Regions from separate parts of the Psychrobacillus sp. FSL W7-1493 genome, predicted to be linked through region 2. Evidence: a T-box and tRNA genes for the amino acid it is inferred to sense, from the RefSeq annotation. Region 2 holds a T-box; the other holds one or more tRNA genes.
What was found. A T-box is a leader RNA that pairs with one kind of tRNA and senses whether it is charged. The one in region 2 lies ahead of serS (serine--tRNA ligase), so its partner is inferred to be a tRNA-Ser.
Positions count from the first base shown of each region.

Region 1: it has a tRNA-Ser gene. The T-box ahead of serS (serine--tRNA ligase) is inferred to sense a tRNA for this amino acid. The anticodon was not compared.

Region 1 is NZ_JBBOSB010000001.1:1,295,157-1,306,313, reverse strand. Features, by position in the region: gene MKX96_RS06650 (o-succinylbenzoate--CoA ligase) at 1-927, opposite strand, end outside; gene menB (1,4-dihydroxy-2-naphthoyl-CoA synthase) at 1,031-1,849, opposite strand; gene menH (2-succinyl-6-hydroxy-2,4-cyclohexadiene-1-carboxylate synthase) at 1,846-2,670, opposite strand; gene menD (2-succinyl-5-enolpyruvyl-6-hydroxy-3-cyclohexene-1-carboxylic-acid synthase) at 2,658-4,370, opposite strand; gene MKX96_RS06630 (isochorismate synthase) at 4,363-5,724, opposite strand; gene MKX96_RS06625 (1,4-dihydroxy-2-naphthoate polyprenyltransferase) at 5,877-6,788, shown strand; tRNA gene MKX96_RS06620 (tRNA-Glu) at 7,303-7,374, opposite strand; tRNA gene MKX96_RS06615 (tRNA-Ser) at 7,382-7,472, opposite strand; tRNA gene MKX96_RS06610 (tRNA-Asn) at 7,480-7,554, opposite strand; tRNA gene MKX96_RS06605 (tRNA-Ile) at 7,559-7,635, opposite strand; tRNA gene MKX96_RS06600 (tRNA-Gly) at 7,642-7,715, opposite strand; tRNA gene MKX96_RS06595 (tRNA-Phe) at 7,724-7,799, opposite strand; tRNA gene MKX96_RS06590 (tRNA-Asp) at 7,943-8,018, opposite strand; tRNA gene MKX96_RS06585 (tRNA-Met) at 8,022-8,098, opposite strand; tRNA gene MKX96_RS06580 (tRNA-Ser) at 8,203-8,295, opposite strand; tRNA gene MKX96_RS06575 (tRNA-Ile) at 8,308-8,384, opposite strand; tRNA gene MKX96_RS06570 (tRNA-Met) at 8,391-8,464, opposite strand; tRNA gene MKX96_RS06565 (tRNA-Ala) at 8,492-8,567, opposite strand; tRNA gene MKX96_RS06560 (tRNA-Pro) at 8,585-8,661, opposite strand; tRNA gene MKX96_RS06555 (tRNA-Arg) at 8,671-8,747, opposite strand; tRNA gene MKX96_RS06550 (tRNA-Leu) at 8,764-8,852, opposite strand; tRNA gene MKX96_RS06545 (tRNA-Gly) at 8,867-8,941, opposite strand; tRNA gene MKX96_RS06540 (tRNA-Leu) at 8,959-9,043, opposite strand; tRNA gene MKX96_RS06535 (tRNA-Lys) at 9,066-9,138, opposite strand; tRNA gene MKX96_RS06530 (tRNA-Thr) at 9,145-9,220, opposite strand; tRNA gene MKX96_RS06525 (tRNA-Val) at 9,233-9,308, opposite strand; rRNA gene rrf (5S ribosomal RNA) at 9,347-9,462, opposite strand; rRNA gene MKX96_RS06515 (23S ribosomal RNA) at 9,584-11,157, opposite strand, start outside.
Region 2 is NZ_JBBOSB010000001.1:18,315-29,471, forward strand. Features, by position in the region: gene tadA (tRNA adenosine(34) deaminase TadA) at 1-110, shown strand, start outside; gene serS (serine--tRNA ligase) at 326-1,600, opposite strand; T-box leader at 1,683-1,894, opposite strand; gene pdxT (pyridoxal 5'-phosphate synthase glutaminase subunit PdxT) at 1,919-2,512, opposite strand; gene pdxS (pyridoxal 5'-phosphate synthase lyase subunit PdxS) at 2,514-3,404, opposite strand; gene pdxR (MocR-like pyridoxine biosynthesis transcription factor PdxR) at 3,456-4,910, shown strand; gene MKX96_RS00140 (serine hydrolase) at 4,973-6,283, opposite strand; gene guaB (IMP dehydrogenase) at 6,441-7,907, opposite strand; rRNA gene rrf (5S ribosomal RNA) at 8,747-8,862, opposite strand; rRNA gene MKX96_RS00155 (23S ribosomal RNA) at 8,919-11,157, opposite strand, start outside.

The sequences.
Region 1 (11,157 bases), 1.3 Mb from region 2:
TCCTGCTGAGCCTAGCTTACGAATAGCATCCTCACTAGACAATGTCGTGGTTTGTGAAGACGTCTCCGTCATACCATATGTCTGTAAAACAGGTATCTTACATTTAATGGCTCGTTCCAAATAATGGAGAGGAACAGGCCCTCCACCGACTAGCATAGATTGGAAAGTATCCGGGAATGTTAGATTCCGTTCCTCTAAGACACTAATCAATCTTTCTAACGTTACAGCGACTACAGACATTCTAGTAACAGTTCCATTTAAAATTTCCTCTATAGACTTATATGCATCAAACTTTGTATGCAGGCTGACTGTCATACCATATAGAACGGAACGCATTAGAATAGAAAATCCGCTAATATGAAACAATGGCATTGCGCATAACCAGCAATCATTAGGCTGAACACCTAGATTTAAAGCAGATCCAGTTGCACTCATCACATGGTTTTCCAGTGTTTGGCGGACGCCCTTTGGCTTCCCTGTCGTACCAGATGTGTACATAATAGTGATTGTTCTATCCTTTGGCCATTCATAGTCTATTTGAAATCTCTTGTTAGAGGCTTCTGTAACCTGATTAAAGGATATCCGGTTACCATACGTCAAGCTTCTATCTAACCGATCGACTAATAATACGTCAGACTGACTATCATTTAATTGATAAATCAGCTCGTCCTCTGTTAAACGTTCATTAAGCATGACAAGCTCACAGCCCAATTGCATGCAGCCATGTAAAACTGTCACTAGCTGTGGGCTGGAGGACGCCAATATAGCAATTCTCATCCCTTTGTTAACACCTAATGTATGTAGCTTCTCGGCAAAGTCTATTGCCTCCTGATGTAATTGGGAGAATGTCCATTGTTGGTCTTCAAATATGATAGCTAATCTATTTGGCGTAAGACTTGCTCGTTTAACCAAGAGATTAGGGTACATAAAAAACAACTCCTTTATTAAGTAAAGCACAAGCAAATGTATTCTATCTTTTAAAAAAAGCTGCCCTTTAAAGGACAGCTTAGGAAAACTCATAAATTTCTAATCACGGGAAACGTGGGAATTGACCAAAGTCTGGTTTACGTTTTTCTTTAAACGCATCGCGACCTTCTTTAGCTTCCTCAGTTGTGTAATAAAGAAGTGTTGCATCTCCAGCTAATTGTTGAAGACCAGCAAGTCCATCTGTATCAGCATTCATAGCTGCTTTTAAGAAACGAAGTGCGGTTGGGCTCTTTTCTAGCATTTCCTCACACCATTGAACAGTCTCGTCCTCTAGTTGCTCATAAGGAACAACAGTGTTAACTAAGCCCATATCTAACGCTTGTTTTGCATCATATTGACGGCATAGGTACCAAATTTCACGTGCTTTCTTGTGACCAATGATACGAGCTAAATAGCCTGAACCATATCCAGCATCAAAGGAGCCTACGTTTGGACCAGTTTGTCCAAAAATAGCATTGTCCGCAGCGATTGTTAAGTCACAAACTACGTGTAATACATGACCTCCACCAATTGCATATCCAGCTACCATAGCTACAACTGGCTTAGGAATTATACGGATTAAACGTTGTAGGTCTAATACGTTTAGACGAGGAATTTCATCCTCTCCTACGTATCCACCATGTCCGCGAACCTTTTGGTCTCCACCAGAACAGAAAGCTTTTTCGCCTTCTCCAGTTAGAATAATTACACCAACATTTTTGTCATCGCGTGCGCGAGAAAATGCGTCGATCATTTCCATCACTGTTTTAGGACGGAAAGCATTTCGCACTTCTGGGCGATTAATCGTTACTTTAGCAATTCCATTATAGAATTCATATTTAATGTCTTCATATGTATGTAATGTTGTCCATTCACGAGTCATCTTACATCCTCCTTCAAAATTATATCCTCTACTATTGTAGCAAACAATTTGGGATTTTCCACATGAATTGCATGGCCCACACCATTTATTATTTTCCAGTCAGCATTTGGTAATATAGCTAACATCTTTTTAGCAATTTCACAGAACTTCTTATCTAGCTCTCCCGTTAACATGATTACTGGAAATTCAAGAGAGCCTAGCTTATCCCATAACGAAGGCTGCACTCCAGTGCTAAATCCCGTCAAGCTATTCGACAAACCCATTGCTGTTTGAGATATTCGCTCTTCTCTTATCTGTTGCTGCTTCTTCAGTGATAAACTCTTTTGCGAATCAAACAAAGGGATCTGCTCCCAGTGATCTGTAAATGCAAGGACACCGTCTACTAGAATTTTTTCAGCCAGCTTGCTATCCGCTAATTTTCTTTGTATACGAGCTTCCTCATCCTTTATGCCTGGAGAACTGCTTTCTAGTATTAAACAGTCGACCTCATACTTACTTGCATAGGCAAGTGCCAATCTACCACCCATAGAATACCCTATAAGCGTAAAATGATCCCAGCCTATCTGTTGGATTAGTGCATGGAGATCCTCCACCTGCTCCCCAGCAAAGTAACGGCTAGCATTTTCAGGCTTGTCACTTTCCCCGTGGCCAATTAAATCAATGGTTAGCAGCTCAATAGAAGGATCTAGAGAAGCAATAACTTCCTCCCATGTCCTACTAGATCCAGTAAATCCATGCAGAAAGACTGCCTTCTTCTCGGCACCTGTATTGTACCTATTAACTTTCATTTGAATGGACCTAACGGTTATTAAGCTTTCCAAGTGACATCCAGCTCCTTAGTGATTGCTGCCCAAAGCTTTCGATGAGTTTCTGTATTGTTCTGTCGATCTGTACGAACTTCAATCATACGAATATTCTTCGTTTTATCCTTACTTAAGACAGCTTGAAAATCTTCCTTAGTATGTACTACATCATATTGAGCATCGTACATAGTAGCAATAGCTGAAAATTCAAGCCCTGTAGGTGTCCCGAACAAATGCTCAAAGTAATTAGTTTCCGTAGATTGTGGCAAGTAAGAGAATATGCCCCCTCCATCATTATTCATAATAACAATGGTTAAATCTGTTTCGCTAAAACGAGTGACTATTAATCCATTTACATCATGGAGAAATGCCAAATCCCCGATTAATAGATAGCCAGGTCTTTTAGTTGCTACTTGAATTCCTAAAGCAGTAGACACGACTCCATCAATTCCGTTTGTTCCTCTATTGGCATATACATGGATATCCTTAGCGGTTTTATTGAAAAAGGTATCTACATCACGTATAGGCATGCTGCTACTAGCTATTAAATCCGTTTTGTCTGGAAGCACCTCAAATAATGTTCCTGCTAAGGCACCCTCGTCTGTTTGCTCTGAAATATACGTCTGAATATGATTCGTTGCTATATCATTGGCCTTAGACCAATTTTCTAGATAGCTAGATGGTTGTTTTTCTCCTACCTGCAACCAAAGAGATGACGGATCTACTTGTAAGTGATGGGTTACGACATGAAGAGAGTCTCTAAATAATGGGCTTTCATCTACAGCTATAAAGGTTTTAGGAGGGTTTGCCTCTAAAAACTTCATAAGAGGCTTAGAAACCGGCTGAGCTCCAAAACGAATGACAGCATTAGGGATAGCTGATTGCATAAACACTTCACTTTTTAAAATAGCGTCATATTGGTCTATACATAAATGCATACAATCCTTAGGTACATTACTTCGAAGCGTGGACAATGGATCCGCTAGTACTGGCCATTGTATAGCTTTCACAAACTCCCAGAAACCTACTGTTGAGTTTAAGGAATCCCCTGCAATAATAAGTCCCTTCTCTGTGTCTGTTATTAACTGAGTATACCAATGGATGCATTCTTTACTTGGCACAAGCATCCCTAATTCTGTTTGCTGCATTTGAGGCACGGAAGCAGGCCGATCCATTTCTAACAATAGTGGCTCACGAAACGGCACGTTGATATGAACTGGTCCCATCGGTGCATTCCTAGTAGAAGAAACTGCACGATGAATATGTCTCTCTATAAACGCGAGGCTTTCTTCTCTTTCCTCAGGTAAGGGAAAATCAACCGACCATTTTACATGCTTACCAAATAGATGTATTTGGTCTATCGCTTGAGGAGCACCTACCTCTCTAAGTTCATGTGGGCGATCCGCTGTCACAATAAGTAATGGTATTCTTGCATAATATGCTTCCACTATCGCCGGAAAGAAATTCGCAGCAGCAGTACCAGAAGTACACAATAGAACAACAGGGTTCTTTTTCGCTTTGGCAATTCCTAAAGCAAAATATCCTGCAGAACGCTCATCAATTTGTCTATATAAGTTAAAGCCTGTCGTTTTTGCAAACCCATATGCTAAAGGAGTGGATCTAGATCCTGGGCATAGCACGATATCCTCTATGCCCGCTTGTTTAATAGTTTCTACAAATTGATTGACATAAGATGTTAGAAAGCTCGCGTTAGTCATTCATATTTCCTCCCAAAGTTCGAAGCATTGGTCGGAATTTGACTCTTGTTTCTTCAAACTCTTCTAAAGAGGTGGACTCGGAAACTAATCCGCCTCCAGCATATAAATAAGCGTATTGGTTTTCTATGAGAGCGGAACGAATACCTACCGCAAACTCTCCATCTCCCTCGGCATTCACCCAGCCGATTGGAGCGGCATAGTAACCACGGTTCATTTGTTCAGATTCTCTAATAATCTCAATGGCCTCTTGTCGAGGTTCACCACCAAGTGCTGGTGTCGGATGCATAGCTTCTACAAACTCGAAAAGAGAAGAGCTTCCTTTAATTTTTCCCTCTATAGGTGTAAACAAGTGCTGAATATCTCTTATTTTCATAAGCTTTGGTCTAGCTGGAATCTTAACCTGCTCACAATATTGCTCAAATACTTTTCTAATCATCTGAACAACATATTCATGTTCCATTAAGTTTTTATTATCCGATAATAGCGCATCTCCAAGCTTCTTATCTTCCACTTGGTCTTTTCCTCTTCGAACGGATCCAGCCAAACCAGCAGATTCAACCTTGCCATTTTCCAGTTTTACTAATCTCTCTGGAGTCGCCCCAAAGAAAGTCTTGTCTTCTTTCTCAAGACCAAATAAATAACTTTCAGGTTGCTCCATCGATGCATTGTAAATTGCTGTAGATGGTGAAAAGATATCATCAAAGGTTAACTTTAGGGAGCGCCCAATGACTACCTTGTTTACTTCCTTATTACGAATTCTTTCCGTTACAGTTTCAACCGCTGATAAGTATTCTTCCTTTAATCTATCTTCTCGTTGAAGAAGATGTGGCTTTTTATGGACCTTTAGTTCTTTCACTTGAGCTGTATGAATTAATGTATCTCTTTCTATACGTAAACGCTCAAAAGCTGCAGAGCTGTCCTCTTCCTCTGTAATATGATGAATACTTACAAAAGCCTGGTCGTCCTGTATGACTAATTGAAATGTAGCCACAGCAAAAAAACTAGACGGGAAGCTATTCCATTCCGATGATATATTATTTGAAGGATCGAAAGAGAATCCACCAAATAGAATTGGAGACACATCTGCTTTCTCTATTAATGAGCATGCACAAAGGTCGTCCCATTTTTGAGCTATATCGGTGTATCTATTTTTCTCTAAATCATTAGACAGAACATAGGCATGTCCAAGTCCAACCAATGTGAACGTTTTCTCTTTGTTTTGCCAAAAGAATCGTTTCCCTTTATAGTAATCCTCTCCTGCCTCAAAAAAAGCATGAGCAGACATTCTAGATACTTCTATTGTTTCTGTATAAAAACGTAATGTTGATTTATTTTGCCCGGTGGTGTTCGGCATATATATGACCTCCGTATAAATTACCTGCTAGTTTAAGTTCATGTTTTATTACTCTACCCTTTATCATACAACTTTCTCCGCGTTTCGGCACACATTTAGCTACAAATGTATGCTAAAATTGAAGTTGATTCTTTAAAAGGAGAGAAATTTATATGTCACAAGAACTACAAGCTGATAAAGGCTGGCGTATATGGTGGAAGTTAACAAGACCACACACGTTAACTGCATCGTTTGCCCCTGTATTTTTAGGTACAATGATTGCCCTTTATTACGTAAATATTGATTGGCCTTTATTCTTAGCAATGCTCATTGCGTGCTTGTTTATACAAGCTGCTACGAATATGTTTAATGAGTACTACGACTTTGAAAGAGGTCTAGATAGTGAAGAATCTATCGGCATTGGTGGCGCAATAGTCCGCAATGGTGTCAAACCAAAGACAGTGCTTCAACTAGCCTTAGTACTATACGTCCTAGCCGCTCTGTTAGGTATTTATATTTGTTCCCAATCATCTTGGCTTTTATTGATCATTGGTGCCGTTTGTATGCTCATTGGATACTTATATACCGGTGGACCTTACCCAATAGCTTATACACCGTTTGGAGAACTATTCAGTGGCGTGGTTATGGGAATGTTTATTGTTTTAATTGCTACATACATTCAGGTAGGTTCTATACCAAACTTTGCCTTGTTCCTATCTATCCCTAGCACTCTGCTTGTCGCTGCTATTATGCTTTCTAATAATATTCGAGATATTGTAGAGGATACAAAAGGCGGTAGGAAAACAATGGCTATCTTAATAGGTAGAGACAATGCTATTAATGTGTTAGCCTTATTTTTTATCGTTTCTTATGTATGGATCATCTTACTAGTAATTCTACAAATTATTACACCTTGGGCTTTACTAGTCTTCCTAAGTGCTAAGAAACCACTAGATGCTATAAAGCTATTTAAATCTAAAGAGAATCACCTTGAAGTTGGATTAGCAATGAAAAACACCGCACTTACCAATACCATTTTCGTATTTCTTTTAGGTATTGGCTTGTTAATAGGATTTTTAATATGATGATCAGTCAGGAAGTTAAACGCTTCCTGGCTTTTTTATTTGTGAAGTTTAAATTAGAGGTTGGAGAAGTGTAAACGAAGAAAGAAAAATCTAACCAAATAATAGATTTTGAGTAGTTTCTTTAGAATCGGACGGTTTTGTTCAATAATCGGTCGGTTAGGCATAATAATCGGTTGGTTCCCTTCAACAATCGGTCGGTTTTACCTGATAATCGGTCGGTGGAAGAACTTTTAGGAGTAAATCTCTTCACAAGAAGATAACGCTCCAAATGCTATAATGTAGAACCTACTCGATCACTTTAATGTAATCGTTCTGCTAACAATATTTGAAAGGAATTTCACAAACATGACAGGGAAGTTATTATAATTAAGTGCAGTATAGATTTACTACAATAAATACATTACTTTTCTTAATACCTCTTCCCTTAAGGACCTGCAGTGTTATAACGATCCTTACATATCATAAAGATAAAATAAAAAAGACAACCACCGAAGTGATTGTCTTTTTAAAGTTATGACCCCTACGGGATTCGAACCCGTGTTACCGCCGTGAAAGGGCGGTGTCTTAACCGCTTGACCAAGGGGCCTTATATATGGCGGAGAAGGAGGGATTTGAACCCTCGCGCCGGTTGCCCGACCTACACCCTTAGCAGGGGCGCCTCTTCAGCCACTTGAGTACTTCCCCATATATATGGCTCCGAAGGTAGGACTCGAACCTACGACCAATCGGTTAACAGCCGATTGCTCTACCACTGAGCTACTTCGGAATAATGGTGGGCCTAAATGGACTCGAACCATCGACCTCACGCTTATCAGGCGTGCGCTCTAACCAGCTGAGCTATAGGCCCATTAATTGGAGCGGGTGAAGAGAATCGAACTCTCATCATCAGCTTGGAAGGCTGAGGTTTTACCACTAAACTACACCCGCGTGATAAATGGTGGCTCAGGACGGAATCGAACCGCCGACACAAGGATTTTCAGTCCTTTGCTCTACCGACTGAGCTACTGAGCCTCTTCGATTTACGCTAAGCGGCACAACTCTTTGTCAGCTTCACTCACTCATTCAGTCACGTACTTTAGTACGCTTCTTCTTTCGTTCGATTGCTTCCTCGATTTGCTTGCTTATCCTAAATCTCTAACATATTGAATAATAAATGGCGGTCCCGACCGGGATCGAACCGGCGATCTCCTGCGTGACAGGCAGGCATGTTAACCGCTACACCACGGGACCATTTGGTTGCGGGGACAGGATTTGAACCTGTGACCTTCGGGTTATGAGCCCGACGAGCTACCGAACTGCTCCACCCCGCGACAATAAAATCGTTGAAATTTAAATCAACTATGTATTTAATAACTTTTCCGTTTCCAAGCTTACTTGCATAGATGTTATGTATAATTTCCCACTAACAATAAGATGGAGGAGGAAGAGGGATTCGAACCCCCGCGCGGTATGACCCGCCTGTCGGTTTTCAAGACCGATCCCTTCAGCCAGACTTGGGTATTCCTCCGAAAAATTATGTTGGTGGACCTTGCAGGACTCGAACCTGCGACCGGACGGTTATGAGCCGTCTGCTCTAACCAACTGAGCTAAAGGTCCTTAAGATGGCGGCAGAGGGAGTCGAACCCACGACCTTTCGGGTATGAACCGAATGCTCTAGCCAGCTGAGCTACGCCGCCAGGAACTTTAAAAGAAAATTTTATATTTGGTGGAGCCTAGCGGGATCGAACCGCTGACCTCCTGCGTGCAAGGCAGGCGCTCTCCCAGCTGAGCTAAGGCCCCAAATTTTTATTAATAACTGGTCGGGAAGACAGGATTCGAACCTGCGACCCCTTGGTCCCAAACCAAGTGCTCTACCAAGCTGAGCTACTTCCCGTATATATATTGGCGCGCCCGGCAGGAGTCGAACCCACAACCTTCTGATCCGTAGTCAGACGCTCTATCCAATTGAGCTACGGGCGCTAATGTTACTTAAAAGTGGTGCCGAGGACCGGAATCGAACCGGTACGGTAGTCACCTACCGCAGGATTTTAAGTCCTGTGCGTCTGCCAGTTCCGCCACCCCGGCACTTAGTGAATCTTTGGAGCGGAAGACGAGGTTCGAACTCGCGACCCCCACCTTGGCAAGGTGGTGTTCTACCACTGAACTACTTCCGCTCGGTTATTAAATTAAATGGTGCGGGTGAAGGGAGTCGAACCCCCACGCCTTGCGGCGCTAGATCCTAAGTCTAGTGCGTCTGCCAGTTCCGCCACACCCGCATATTTATTTCACAAAAGTGAATGAGCCATGAAGGACTCGAACCTTCGACCCTCTGATTAAAAGTCAGATGCTCTACCAACTGAGCTAATGGCTCGGAAAATGGTGCCGGAGAAAGGACTTGAACCCTCAACCTACTGATTACAAGTCAGTTGCTCTACCAGTTGAGCTACTCCGGCAGGAGTAAGTAATGGTGGAGGATGACGGGCTCGAACCGCCGACCCTCTGCTTGTAAGGCAGATGCTCTCCCAGCTGAGCTAATCCTCCTGGGTATTAAAATGTGATTTTATGTATTTTTATTGCAAGCCCAGCGACGTCCTACTCTTGCAGGGGGAGACCCCCAACTACCATCGGCGCTGAAGAGCTTAACTTCCGTGTTCGGTATGGGAACGGGTGTGACCTCTTCGCCATCATCACTAGACTTGAATAATTATTGAAAGACAAGTTTTATTATATCAACTATGTAGATTATTACAAGTGTTTTTTTAATAAAAATTTATTCTTTCAAAACTGAATAAACTGACATCTTAGAAACAAACAATTTGGTTAAGTCCTCGATCGATTAGTATTCGTCAGCTGCACGTGTCGCCACGCTTCCACCCCGAACCTATCTACCTCATCGTCTTTGAGGGATCTTACTTACTTGCGTAATGGGAAATCTCATCTTGAGGGGGGCTTCGTGCTTAGATGCTTTCAGCACTTATCCCGTCCACACATAGCTACCCAGCGATGCCCTTGGCAGAACAACTGGTACACCAGCGGTGTGTCCATCCCGGTCCTCTCGTACTAAGGACAGCTCCTCTCAAATTTCCTACGCCCACGACGGATAGGGACCGAACTGTCTCACGACGTTCTGAACCCAGCTCGCGTACCGCTTTAATGGGCGAACAGCCCAACCCTTGGGACCGACTACAGCCCCAGGATGCGATGAGCCGACATCGAGGTGCCAAACCTCCCCGTCGATGTGGACTCTTGGGGGAGATAAGCCTGTTATCCCCGGGGTAGCTTTTATCCGTTGAGCGATGGCCCTTCCATGCGGAACCACCGGATCACTAAGCCCGTCTTTCGACCCTGCTCGACTTGTAGGTCTCGCAGTCAAGCTCCCTTCTGCCTTTACACTCTTCGAATGATTTCCAACCATTCTGAGGGAACCTTTGGGCGCCTCCGTTACACTTTAGGAGGCGACCGCCCCAGTCAAACTGCCCGCCTGACACTGTCTCCTACCCGGGTTACGGGTATGGGTTAGAATTTCAATACAACCAGGGTAGTATCCCACCGACGCCTCCTCCGAAGCTGGCGCTCCGGGCTCTAAGGCTCCTACCTATCCTGTACAAGTTGCACCAAAATTCAATATCAAGCTACAGTAAAGCTCCACGGGGTCTTTCCGTCCTGTCGCGGGTAACCTGCATCTTCACAGGTACTATAATTTCACCGAGTCTCTCGTTGAGACAGTGCCCAGATCGTTACGCCTTTCGTGCGGGTCGGAACTTACCCGACAAGGAATTTCGCTACCTTAGGACCGTTATAGTTACGGCCGCCGTTTACTGGGGCTTCAATTCGCACCTTCGCTTGCGCTAAGCACTCCTCTTAACCTTCCAGCACCGGGCAGGCGTCAGCCCCTATACTTCACCTTACGGTTTTGCAGAGACCTGTGTTTTTGCTAAACAGTCGCCTGGGCCTATTCACTGCGGCTCTTCTAGGCTATTCACCCAAAAGAGCACCCCTTCTCCCGAAGTTACGGGGTCATTTTGCCGAGTTCCTTAACGAGAGTTCTCTCGCTCACCTTAGGATTCTCTCCTCGACTACCTGTGTCGGTTTGCGGTACGGGCACCTCCCACCTCGTTAGAGGCTTTTCTTGGCAGTGTGAAATCAGGAACTCCGGACATACGTCCTTGCCATCACAGCTCAATGTTACAGAGTGCGGATTTGCCTACACTCACACCTCACTGCTTGGACGTGCATAACCAACAGCACGCTTACCCTATCCTACTGCGTCCCCCCATCACTCAAACGGTGGGGTGGTGGTACAGGAATATCAACCTGTTGTCCATCGTCTACGCCTATCGGCCTCGACTTAGGTCCCGACTAACCCTGAGCGGACGAGCCTTCCTCAGGA
Region 2 (11,157 bases):
TCTGTGAGGTAACGGAAGGGGTTCTTGCGGAAACCTGTGGTAACTTACTAACGACTTTCTTTCGAGAGCTACGACTAAAGAAAAAGAACCAAAAACGCTTAGAACTCTAGGCGTTTTTGGTTCTTACTTTTATATCATTAAAAGTATCTTATAACGGATCATTTGCCTGTCGGGGCAGAGATAGGTGCTTGCGCTTTTCTTTTTGGCTAGCTCCAGCACCTTGTCCCTCGGGGTCAAATGAATAAAAGTTCTGGTGGCTGAAGAGCTGCCTCCTCACTTTTCCCCATTTGCCTGTCGGGGCAGACATAGGCGGTTCCGCTTTTCTTTATTTAATAATTGTTTTTCCGCCCATGTATGGTTGTAGGACCTCTGGGATTTTAACTGATCCATCTGGTTGCTGATAATTTTCTAGGATGGCAGCTACTGTGCGTCCGATTGCTAGTCCACTACCGTTTAATGTGTGTACAAACTCAGGTTTAGCACCCGGTTCTCTTCTAAAACGGATTCCAGCACGACGAGCTTGGAAGTCCTCGAAGTTACTGCATGAAGAAATTTCTTTATATTCGCCATAGCTTGGTAACCATACTTCAATATCATACTTCTTCGCTGCAGTGAATCCAAGATCTGCTGTGCACATACGTAGCACACGATATGGAAGTCCTAAAAGCTGAAGAACCTTTTCTGCATGTCCTGTTAGAAGGTCCAATTGCTCGTATGAATCCTCTGGTTTAACAAAACGTACCAGCTCAACTTTATTAAATTGATGCTGACGGATTAGCCCGCGTGTATCTCTACCTGCAGAACCAGCCTCTGAACGGAAACAAGCACTAAAAGCAGTAAAGGCTTGTGGAAGATCAGCTCCATCTAAAATTTCATCCCGGTAGAAGTTAGTTACTGGCACCTCAGCCGTTGGGATTAAGAAATAATCCTCCTCGTTAACTAAGAAAGCATCCTCTTCAAACTTTGGAAGCTGTCCAGTACCTGTTAGGCTCATACGGTTTGCCATATATGGTGGTAGCATTTCTTCATAGCCATGCTCTTCTGAATGAAGGTCCATCATGAAATTCCATAGCGCGCGCTCTAATCTTGCCCCTAAACCACGGTAAAAAGCAAAACGGCTTCCAGTTACTTTTGCAGCTCGTTCAAAGTCCACAATTTTTAAATCTGTGGCGATATCCCAATGAGCCTTTGTATCAAAGTTAAACGCAGGGACCTCTCCCCATTTACGAATTTCAACATTATCATCCTCAGAATCGCCAATTGGAACGTCATCATGTGGAATATTTGGAATGCGCATCATCATATATTCAAATTTTTCTTCTACCTGGCGTAGTTCTTCATCTAATGCTTTAATCTCATCGCCTACTTCACGCATGCGAGCGATTACATCATCAGCATTCTCTTTATTTCGTTTCATTTGTGAGATTTTTTGAGAAACCTCGTTTCTTTCTGCCTTTAGTACTTCTGTTTTTGCTATTAATTCTCTACGCTTTTGGTCTAAAGGAAGAAATTGATCGAACTCGGAGATATCTTCTCCACGCTTCGCAAGTTTAGCTTTCACTTCTTCATAATTATCACGTACAAATTTTACATCTAACATATGATTTCCTCCTCTTGATATTTTTGGCCTATTAACCAGATTTAAATTCATAAAAAACGACAAAAAAGCCCCCATCCCTTATAAAAGGGACGAGAGCTACCCGCGTTGCCACCCTGATTGATCTGACATCTCAGATCCACTTGTCTAATAACGGCTTTTCAACCGGCCACAGCTTACCTATTTTTCAGCTGCGCAACTCAAAGGACGGATTCACAAGCGCTTTTATCAGCTCCCACCAGCCGCTGACTCTCTAAAAAAAACTTACTTGCTACTACTTCCTATCATCGTTTTTTAAATCATGAAATTAACCATACTTTACTATAGGTTGACCGGTTTGGCAAGCGATTCCTGAACCATTTGTATAAAATAGGCAGTTATACGATGATCATTTGTTAATTCGGGATGAAAGGAGCATCCCAATATATGATTCTGTCTTGCCATTACGATTCGTTCTTCATGGGTAGCAAGAATTTCTACACTCTTATCTACTTCGACAATATGTGGAGCCCTTATAAAAATGGCTGGAAAATCAGTCGCTATCCCTTGAATATCTAAATTAGTTTCAAAGCTATCCACCTGACGACCGAAGGAATTTCTTGCGACAGTTGCTTGTAGCACACCAATATGATGTGTATCCTGACCTTGAATTTGCTTTGCTAATAATATTAGACCAGCACAAGTACCAAATATAGGCTTGCCTGAATCTGCAAACTGCTTTAAACAACCTAGTAAATCAAAACGGTCTATAAGCTTGCGCATTGCGGTACTTTCTCCACCAGGTAGGATTAAGCCATCTATTCCTTTCAAGTCTTCTTTTGTTTTAATCTTTACTGCTTTTGCTCCGCATTCCTCCACTGAACGGATATGTTCCGTAACAGCTCCTTGAAGAGCAAGCACTCCTATTGTGACCATCTTACCACCCTCGATCTTGCATACGCTCAGCAGTTGATAAACGAGAAATCTCTATTCCCTTCATAGGGATTCCTAAATCCTTTGAAATCTCCACTAATAATTTATAATCTTGATAATGAGTAGTTGCCTCTACAATAGCGCGAGCAAATTTCTCTGGATTATCGGATTTAAATATACCTGAACCGACAAACACTCCATCTGCTCCTAGCTCCATCATTAGTGCAGCATCTGCTGGAGTTGCAACTCCTCCTGCTGCGAAATTTACTACTGGTAATTTTCCTTTGTGCTTAATTTGCAATAAAATTTCATATGGTGCTCCAAGAATTTTTGCCTCTGTCATTAATTCATCCTCATCCATATGCACAATCTTTCTCACTTGGGCATTTACCTTACGCAAATGACGAACTGCTTCTACAATATTCCCTGTCCCAGGCTCCCCTTTTGTGCGAAGCATGGATGCACCTTCTCCTATACGTCGAGCAGCCTCTCCCAGGTCCTTACACCCACAAACAAATGGAACAGTAAACTCACTTTTTCGAAGGTGATACTCCTCATCCGCTGGGGTCAGTACTTCTGATTCGTCAATATAATCCACACCCATTGCTTCAAGCATTCTGGCTTCCGTGATGTGTCCAATACGCGCTTTAGCCATGACTGGAATCGTTACAGCACTCATTACCTCTTCCATTATGCGAGGATCGGCCATACGAGCCACTCCGCCCGCAGCACGAATATCAGATGGCACACGTTCTAATGCCATAACTGCCACGGCTCCTGCTGCCTCTGCAATACGAGCCTGCTCCGCATTAATAACATCCATTATAACTCCACCCTTTTGCATCTCAGCCATACCTCTTTTTACTAGCTCTGTTCCTGTCATATGTAAATTCATCCTATATACCTCCTAATTGTTATAAAATTTAGTATAATGGTATTTGACCATATGAAAAGTGCCAGAAACAATAAAATGAACATGGTCAGATTGGATGATACAATGGATTTTCTCATGCTTCCTTTAGAAAAGAACACAAATCTGCCATTATATGAACAATTATATAAATTTTTAAAAGATGCCATTGTGCAAGGTCATATTAAGGAAGGAGAAAAGCTTCCATCTAAAAGAAAGCTAGCTGAATACCTAGATCTAAGTCAAACAACGATCGAGCTTTCCTATAGTCAGCTTGTCGCAGAAGGATATATTAATTCGGAGCCAAGAAAAGGGTATTTTGTCCAAAACATAGAAGAGCTAGCTCTGATTGAAAAGGAAGATACTCCTGTTGGAAAAGAAGAGAAAGCTACTTCCTTCCATATAGACTTCTCACCGGGAAAGATAGATGAAGATTCTTTTCCTTTTACTCTTTGGAGAAAATACGCAAAAGAATTAGCTCATGAAGACCATAAAGATCTATTGCAGCTAGGACATCCTCAGGGAGACTATATACTAAGACAACAAATATCGTCCTATCTTTATCAATCCCGTGGTGTAAAAAGCAGACCAGAGCAAATTATTTTAGGATCAGGTACAGAACAACTCATGCCACTTCTCGTTCGTCTTCTTGGTGACAAAGCCGTTTATGGTTACGAAAATCCTGGGTATCCATTATCCCATCACCTTTTTTTAGAGAATGAGGAAAAGTCTGTTGCTGTTCCAGTAGACGAGGAAGGGTTAGTGGTGGAGGAGCTGGAGAAAACTAATACAACGGTTATGTATGTTACACCATCTCATCAATTTCCAACTGGTTCTGTTATGTCAGCCTCACGCAGAAGTCAACTGCTAGCATGGGCTTATCAGGAAGAGAAACGATATATTATTGAAGATGATTATGACAGTGAGTTTAGATATACAGGAAAACCAATACCTTCTTTACAAGGTATGGATCAAAACGACCGTGTAATTTACTTAAGCACATTTTCGAAGTCTCTCATGCCCTCCTTAAGGATTGCCTACGCTGTCCTTCCAAACACGCTTATAAAGCAATATAAGGACAAATACTATTATTATTCTGCTACTGTACCACGCATGGATCAGCATATACTTGCAAAATTTATGGAGGACGGTCACTTTGCAAAGCACTTAAATAAAATGCGTAAAATTTATAAAAGAAAGCTGGAAATTGTCACGAAGACACTTTCAGAGTATGAGCCTATTGTTAAACTTTCAGGGGAACAGGCAGGAATGCATCTTCTATTAACCATCCAGACAGATAGGAAGGAAGAGGAGCTTGTTTCTCTTGCCCAACAAGCTAACATTCAAATCTATGGTTTGCATAAGTATATAACCTCTCCCATTGACGAAACTGTTCCAAGGTTAGTTTTAGGTTTCGGTGGACTAGATTTTACAAATCTTTCGTCCTCCATACATGAACTTATGCGGGCAATCAAAATAGAGAAGTCATAACATCCATTGCAAACTAAAAGCACTGAAACCCATATAGAGTTTCAGTGCTTTTTTATAGAGATTTAAAATAAACCACCAACAAAATCTGTTGTACTATCCCATAATCCGCTAAAGAATTTGCCGATGCCTTGTAGCATTAAACTAAACCAACCTGCTTTTTCTACAGCTTCTGTTGTTACTACATCAACACTTCCTTGATCGCCAGTAATGTACCCATAATCAGTACCTTCAGATTTTTCAAGATGGACTTTTCCTACTACTGTGTCCTTCTTGACTTCTGCTTCTAGCTTGTCTTCTAATGGAGTGAAAACAGGCTTGTACAGATCTTTATCACTGGATTTGATCAGCATAGAGATAGGTTCTTTCACTGCAATTGCAACCGTATCTTCTTTTCCTTTATTTACTTTCAAAGTTTTATGACCAGGAATTTTATATCCTTCGGGTATTAGCTCTACTTTAGTAAATTGGGCAAAACCAAAATCAAATAACGCTCTAGTTGCGTCAAATCTAGCTTCATAACTTCCTTTTCCGTTAGCGTCTACTGCTTTCATGACTACAGCGATTACTCTCATACCGTTTCTTTCAGCAGTTCCGGTAAAGGAATGTCCTGCAAAATCTGTTGTTCCTGTTTTCAAACCATCTACGCCTTCATATTCGTAAACTAGTCCTGGTAGCATCCAGTTCCAGTTACTCATTTTGATAGCATCCGATGTGCCCTCGCGAAAAATTTTATGAGGAATCTTTGTTGTCTCTAACACTTCTGGATAGTCTTTCATCAGAAGATAAGCTAATTTTGCCACCGAGCTAGCAGGCATGACATTTTCATCTGTTGCTCCTGTGCTTGCCGGATGCATGCCTTGTAAATCTGCGTTGTTTAAGCCTGTTGAATTTACAAATTTATAGTTTTCTAAGCCCATTTCTGAAGCTTTTTCATTCATTAACTTCACAAAGTTTTCTTCAGTTCCAGCAATTGTTTCTGCTATTGCAATAGTTGCTGCATTGGCTGAATAGATTGCCATTGCTTCATATAATTCACGAATTGAATAAGTACCATCCTCGCGTAGAGGCACGTTACTTAGACGACGATCTTGAGAAATTTTATATGTATATTCATTTACTGAATATTGTTGTTCCCATGAAATTTTACCTTCTTCTATTGCTTCAAAAAGAAGATATTCGGTCATCATTTTTGTCATACTTGCAATTCCTAAAGCTGCATCTGCATTTTGCTCAAAAAGAATTTTTCCAGAATCAGCATCTACTAAGATTGCTGCATCAACATTTAAATTTAAACTTTCCTCTGCTTTTGTGTTAGTTGGCATTCCACCTACTAAAGACACAAGCAACATCGGAAGTACTAGCCACTTTACCATTGTTGTTTTCCAATATTTCTTCACTACTGTACCTCCACTTTTTCTATTATCAATGCTCATTTTATCATACTTTTTGAACTAGGTGCATAACACTTTAAAAAAGCACCCATTCGGCCTATATATAGACGTGAAATGGGTGCGAAAGTTTCTACTTATTTTAAGAGATAGAGTAGTTTGGTGCTTCTTTTGTTATTTGTACATCGTGTGGGTGACTTTCTCGTAGGCCAGCACCAGTCATGCGAATAAATTGTGCATTTTCTCGTAGGTCTTCTAAAGTACCTGTACCACAATACCCCATACCTGCTCGAACTCCACCAAGAAGCTGATGAATTGTATCAGAAAGTGGACCTTTGTATGGAAGACGACCTTCAATACCTTCTGGAACTAATTTCTTTGCATCCTCTTGGAAATAGCGATCCTTAGAACCTTTTTCCATTGCAGCAATAGAACCCATTCCTCGGTAAACTTTAAAACGTCTCCCTTGGAAAATCTCTGTTTCCCCTGGGCTTTCCGTAGTTCCAGCAAGTAGACTACCTAGCATAACTACATGTCCTCCAGCAGCTAAAGCTTTTACAATATCACCAGAGAATTTAATACCGCCATCGGCAATAATCGTTTTTCCAGCCTTGCGAGCTTCAGTAGCACAATCATAGATAGCTGTAATTTGTGGCACACCAACTCCTGCTACTACACGAGTAGTACAAATTGAACCTGGACCAATCCCGACTTTCACCACATCTGCACCAGCTTCGTATAAAGCCTTTGTAGCAGCACCAGTTGCGACATTTCCAGCAATAATATCTAAATCTGGATAGGTTGCTCTTATTTCCTTCACTACATCTATTACGCCCTTAGAATGTCCGTGAGCTGTATCAATAACAATTACATCTACCTGTGCAGCCACTAACTTTTGTACACGAATCATTGTATCACTTGTTACTCCAACTGCAGCTCCTACTAACAATCGACCGTGTTGATCCTTAGCAGCGTTAGGAAACTCAATTACTTTTTCAATGTCTTTAATAGTTATTAAGCCTTTAAGGATTCCGTTATCATCAACGATTGGTAATTTTTCTATTTTGTATTGTTGAAGGATTTTTTCAGCTTGTTCTAATGTAGTACCAACTGCAGCAGTCACTAACTGTTCTTTAGTCATTACTTCATTAATTGGTAAAGAATAATCTTGAATGAAACGTAGGTCACGATTCGTAATTATTCCAACTAGTTTTAGTTCTTCTTCATTATTTACTATAGGAACCCCAGAGATGCGGTATTTCCCCATTAAATGCTCTGCATCATAAACTTGATGAGTCGGTGTTAGATAAAAAGGATCCGTGATAACGCCATTCTCTGAACGTTTAACTGTTTCCACTTGTTCTGCTTGTTCCTCAATGCTCATGTTTTTATGAATAATTCCTAGTCCACCTTGGCGTGCCATAGCAATAGCCATTTTCGCCTCTGTAACAGTATCCATACCAGCACTGATCACCGGAATATTTAATTTGATTTTTGATGTTAAGTGTACTGATAAATTAATATCCTTTGGTAAAACCTCTGATTGAGCTGGAACTAATAAAACATCGTCGAATGTTAAACCTTCTTTTTGAAATTTCGATTCCCACATTACGCTGACTTCCTCCTCTATAATTAAATATTATTACAAGGTTATCAGCGGGCACATAGACTGTCAAGAATCGATAAATAATATATATATTCCGACTTTTCTTGCAATTATTTTATTACTTTGTCTATTAAAAGATTAAAAACTATTAAGTTGAAACTAGGTTTGAGTCCATAACACCTATTTTAATAGATAAATATATAAACTGAACTTTCTCTAAGAGTAATATCGATATTTATATGCTTTTAATTGATGTCTGCTCTGACAGACGCTTCCTGTGGCGTGAGCATTAGACCGCACAGGTGTGATGTATTATCTGCCTCACTATACCTGCTTGTGTCACTGCCTATTGGTAAGTATTTTACTGGTAGATTGCTATATATATCATTAATTTTTACCTATGTAATATTCTTATGAAAGTTTATTTGAAACTAGAAAATCGCAAAGAGCTTCTAAGCTATTCTCACATCTGTGGTTAGGGAGAGTGATAGCCTTCGGCTTGTTCCTTTAAAAATAAAAAGACCAAACAAAAAAGCCGCCACCGATTACTCGGTAACGACTTTCTTTGGTGCCCAGCGACGTCCTACTCTTGCAGGGGCGACCCTCCAACTACCATCGGCGGCTGCGAAACCAGATGGGCGGCAGATTTCTTCGTCAGCCGCAGTCGTTCGGTTCTCGCGTATGCCATACGCTCCGAGCCTCTCTTCCTTGCTTCCTCGAACTCTTTGCCCCTCCGGCTTCTCGCCTACTTGCTTAGGGAGAGAGTGCCTTCGGCTTTTTTTTTCATTTTAAACAAAACAAAAAAGCCGCCACCGATTACTCGGTGACGACTTCCTTTAGTTGCCCAGCGACGTCCTACTCTTGCAGGGGGAGACCCCCAACTACCATCGGCGCTGAAGAGCTTAACTTCCGTGTTCGGTATGGGAACGGGTGTGACCTCTTCGCCATCATCACTAGACTTTTGAGTTGTTCACTCAAAACTGGATAAAAGACATCATATTAGAAACAAACCATTTGGTTAAGTCCTCGATCGATTAGTATTCGTCAGCTGCACGTGTCGCCACGCTTCCACCCCGAACCTATCTACCTCATCGTCTTTGAGGGATCTTACTTACTTGCGTAATGGGAAATCTCATCTTGAGGGGGGCTTCGTGCTTAGATGCTTTCAGCACTTATCCCGTCCACACATAGCTACCCAGCGATGCCCTTGGCAGAACAACTGGTACACCAGCGGTGTGTCCATCCCGGTCCTCTCGTACTAAGGACAGCTCCTCTCAAATTTCCTACGCCCACGACGGATAGGGACCGAACTGTCTCACGACGTTCTGAACCCAGCTCGCGTACCGCTTTAATGGGCGAACAGCCCAACCCTTGGGACCGACTACAGCCCCAGGATGCGATGAGCCGACATCGAGGTGCCAAACCTCCCCGTCGATGTGGACTCTTGGGGGAGATAAGCCTGTTATCCCCGGGGTAGCTTTTATCCGTTGAGCGATGGCCCTTCCATGCGGAACCACCGGATCACTAAGCCCGTCTTTCGACCCTGCTCGACTTGTAGGTCTCGCAGTCAAGCTCCCTTCTGCCTTTACACTCTTCGAATGATTTCCAACCATTCTGAGGGAACCTTTGGGCGCCTCCGTTACACTTTAGGAGGCGACCGCCCCAGTCAAACTGCCCGCCTGACACTGTCTCCTACCCGGGTTACGGGTATGGGTTAGAATTTCAATACAACCAGGGTAGTATCCCACCGACGCCTCCTCCGAAGCTGGCGCTCCGGGCTCTAAGGCTCCTACCTATCCTGTACAAGTTGCACCAAAATTCAATATCAAGCTACAGTAAAGCTCCACGGGGTCTTTCCGTCCTGTCGCGGGTAACCTGCATCTTCACAGGTACTATAATTTCACCGAGTCTCTCGTTGAGACAGTGCCCAGATCGTTACGCCTTTCGTGCGGGTCGGAACTTACCCGACAAGGAATTTCGCTACCTTAGGACCGTTATAGTTACGGCCGCCGTTTACTGGGGCTTCAATTCGCACCTTCGCTTGCGCTAAGCACTCCTCTTAACCTTCCAGCACCGGGCAGGCGTCAGCCCCTATACTTCACCTTACGGTTTTGCAGAGACCTGTGTTTTTGCTAAACAGTCGCCTGGGCCTATTCACTGCGGCTCTTCTAGGCTATTCACCCAAAAGAGCACCCCTTCTCCCGAAGTTACGGGGTCATTTTGCCGAGTTCCTTAACGAGAGTTCTCTCGCTCACCTTAGGATTCTCTCCTCGACTACCTGTGTCGGTTTGCGGTACGGGCACCTCCCACCTCGTTAGAGGCTTTTCTTGGCAGTGTGAAATCAGGAACTCCGGACATACGTCCTTGCCATCACAGCTCAATGTTACAGAGTGCGGATTTGCCTACACTCACACCTCACTGCTTGGACGTGCATAACCAACAGCACGCTTACCCTATCCTACTGCGTCCCCCCATCACTCAAACGGTGGGGTGGTGGTACAGGAATATCAACCTGTTGTCCATCGTCTACGCCTATCGGCCTCGACTTAGGTCCCGACTAACCCTGAGCGGACGAGCCTTCCTCAGGAAACCTTAGTCATACGGTGGATGGGATTCTCACCCATCTTTCGCTACTCATACCGGCATTCTCACTTCTAAGCGCTCCACCAGTCCTTCCGGTCTGACTTCAACGCCCTTAGAACGCTCTCCTACCACTGATACCAAAGGTATCAATCCACAGCTTCGGTGATTTGTTTAGCCCCGATACATTTTCGGCGCAGCGTCACTCGACCAGTGAGCTATTACGCACTCTTTAAATGATGGCTGCTTCTAAGCCAACATCCTGGTTGTCTAAGCAACGCCACATCCTTTTCCACTTAACAAATACTTTGGGACCTTAGCTGGTGGTCTGGGCTGTTTCCCTCTTGACTACGGATCTTATCACTCGCAGTCTGACTCCCAAACATAAATCATTGGCATTCGGAGTTTGTCTGAATTCGGTAACCCGGGATGGGCCCCTAGTCCAAACAGTGCTCTACCTCCAAGATTCTAACGTTTGAGGCTAGCCCTAAAGCTATTTCGGAGAGAACCAGCTATCTCCAGGTTCGATTGGAATTTCTCCGCTACCCACACCTCATCCCCGCACTTTTCAACGTGCGTGGGTTCGGACCTCCAGTAAGTGTTACCTCACCTTCATCCTGGACATGGGTAGATCACCTGGTTTCGGGTCTACGACCACATACTCATTCGCCCT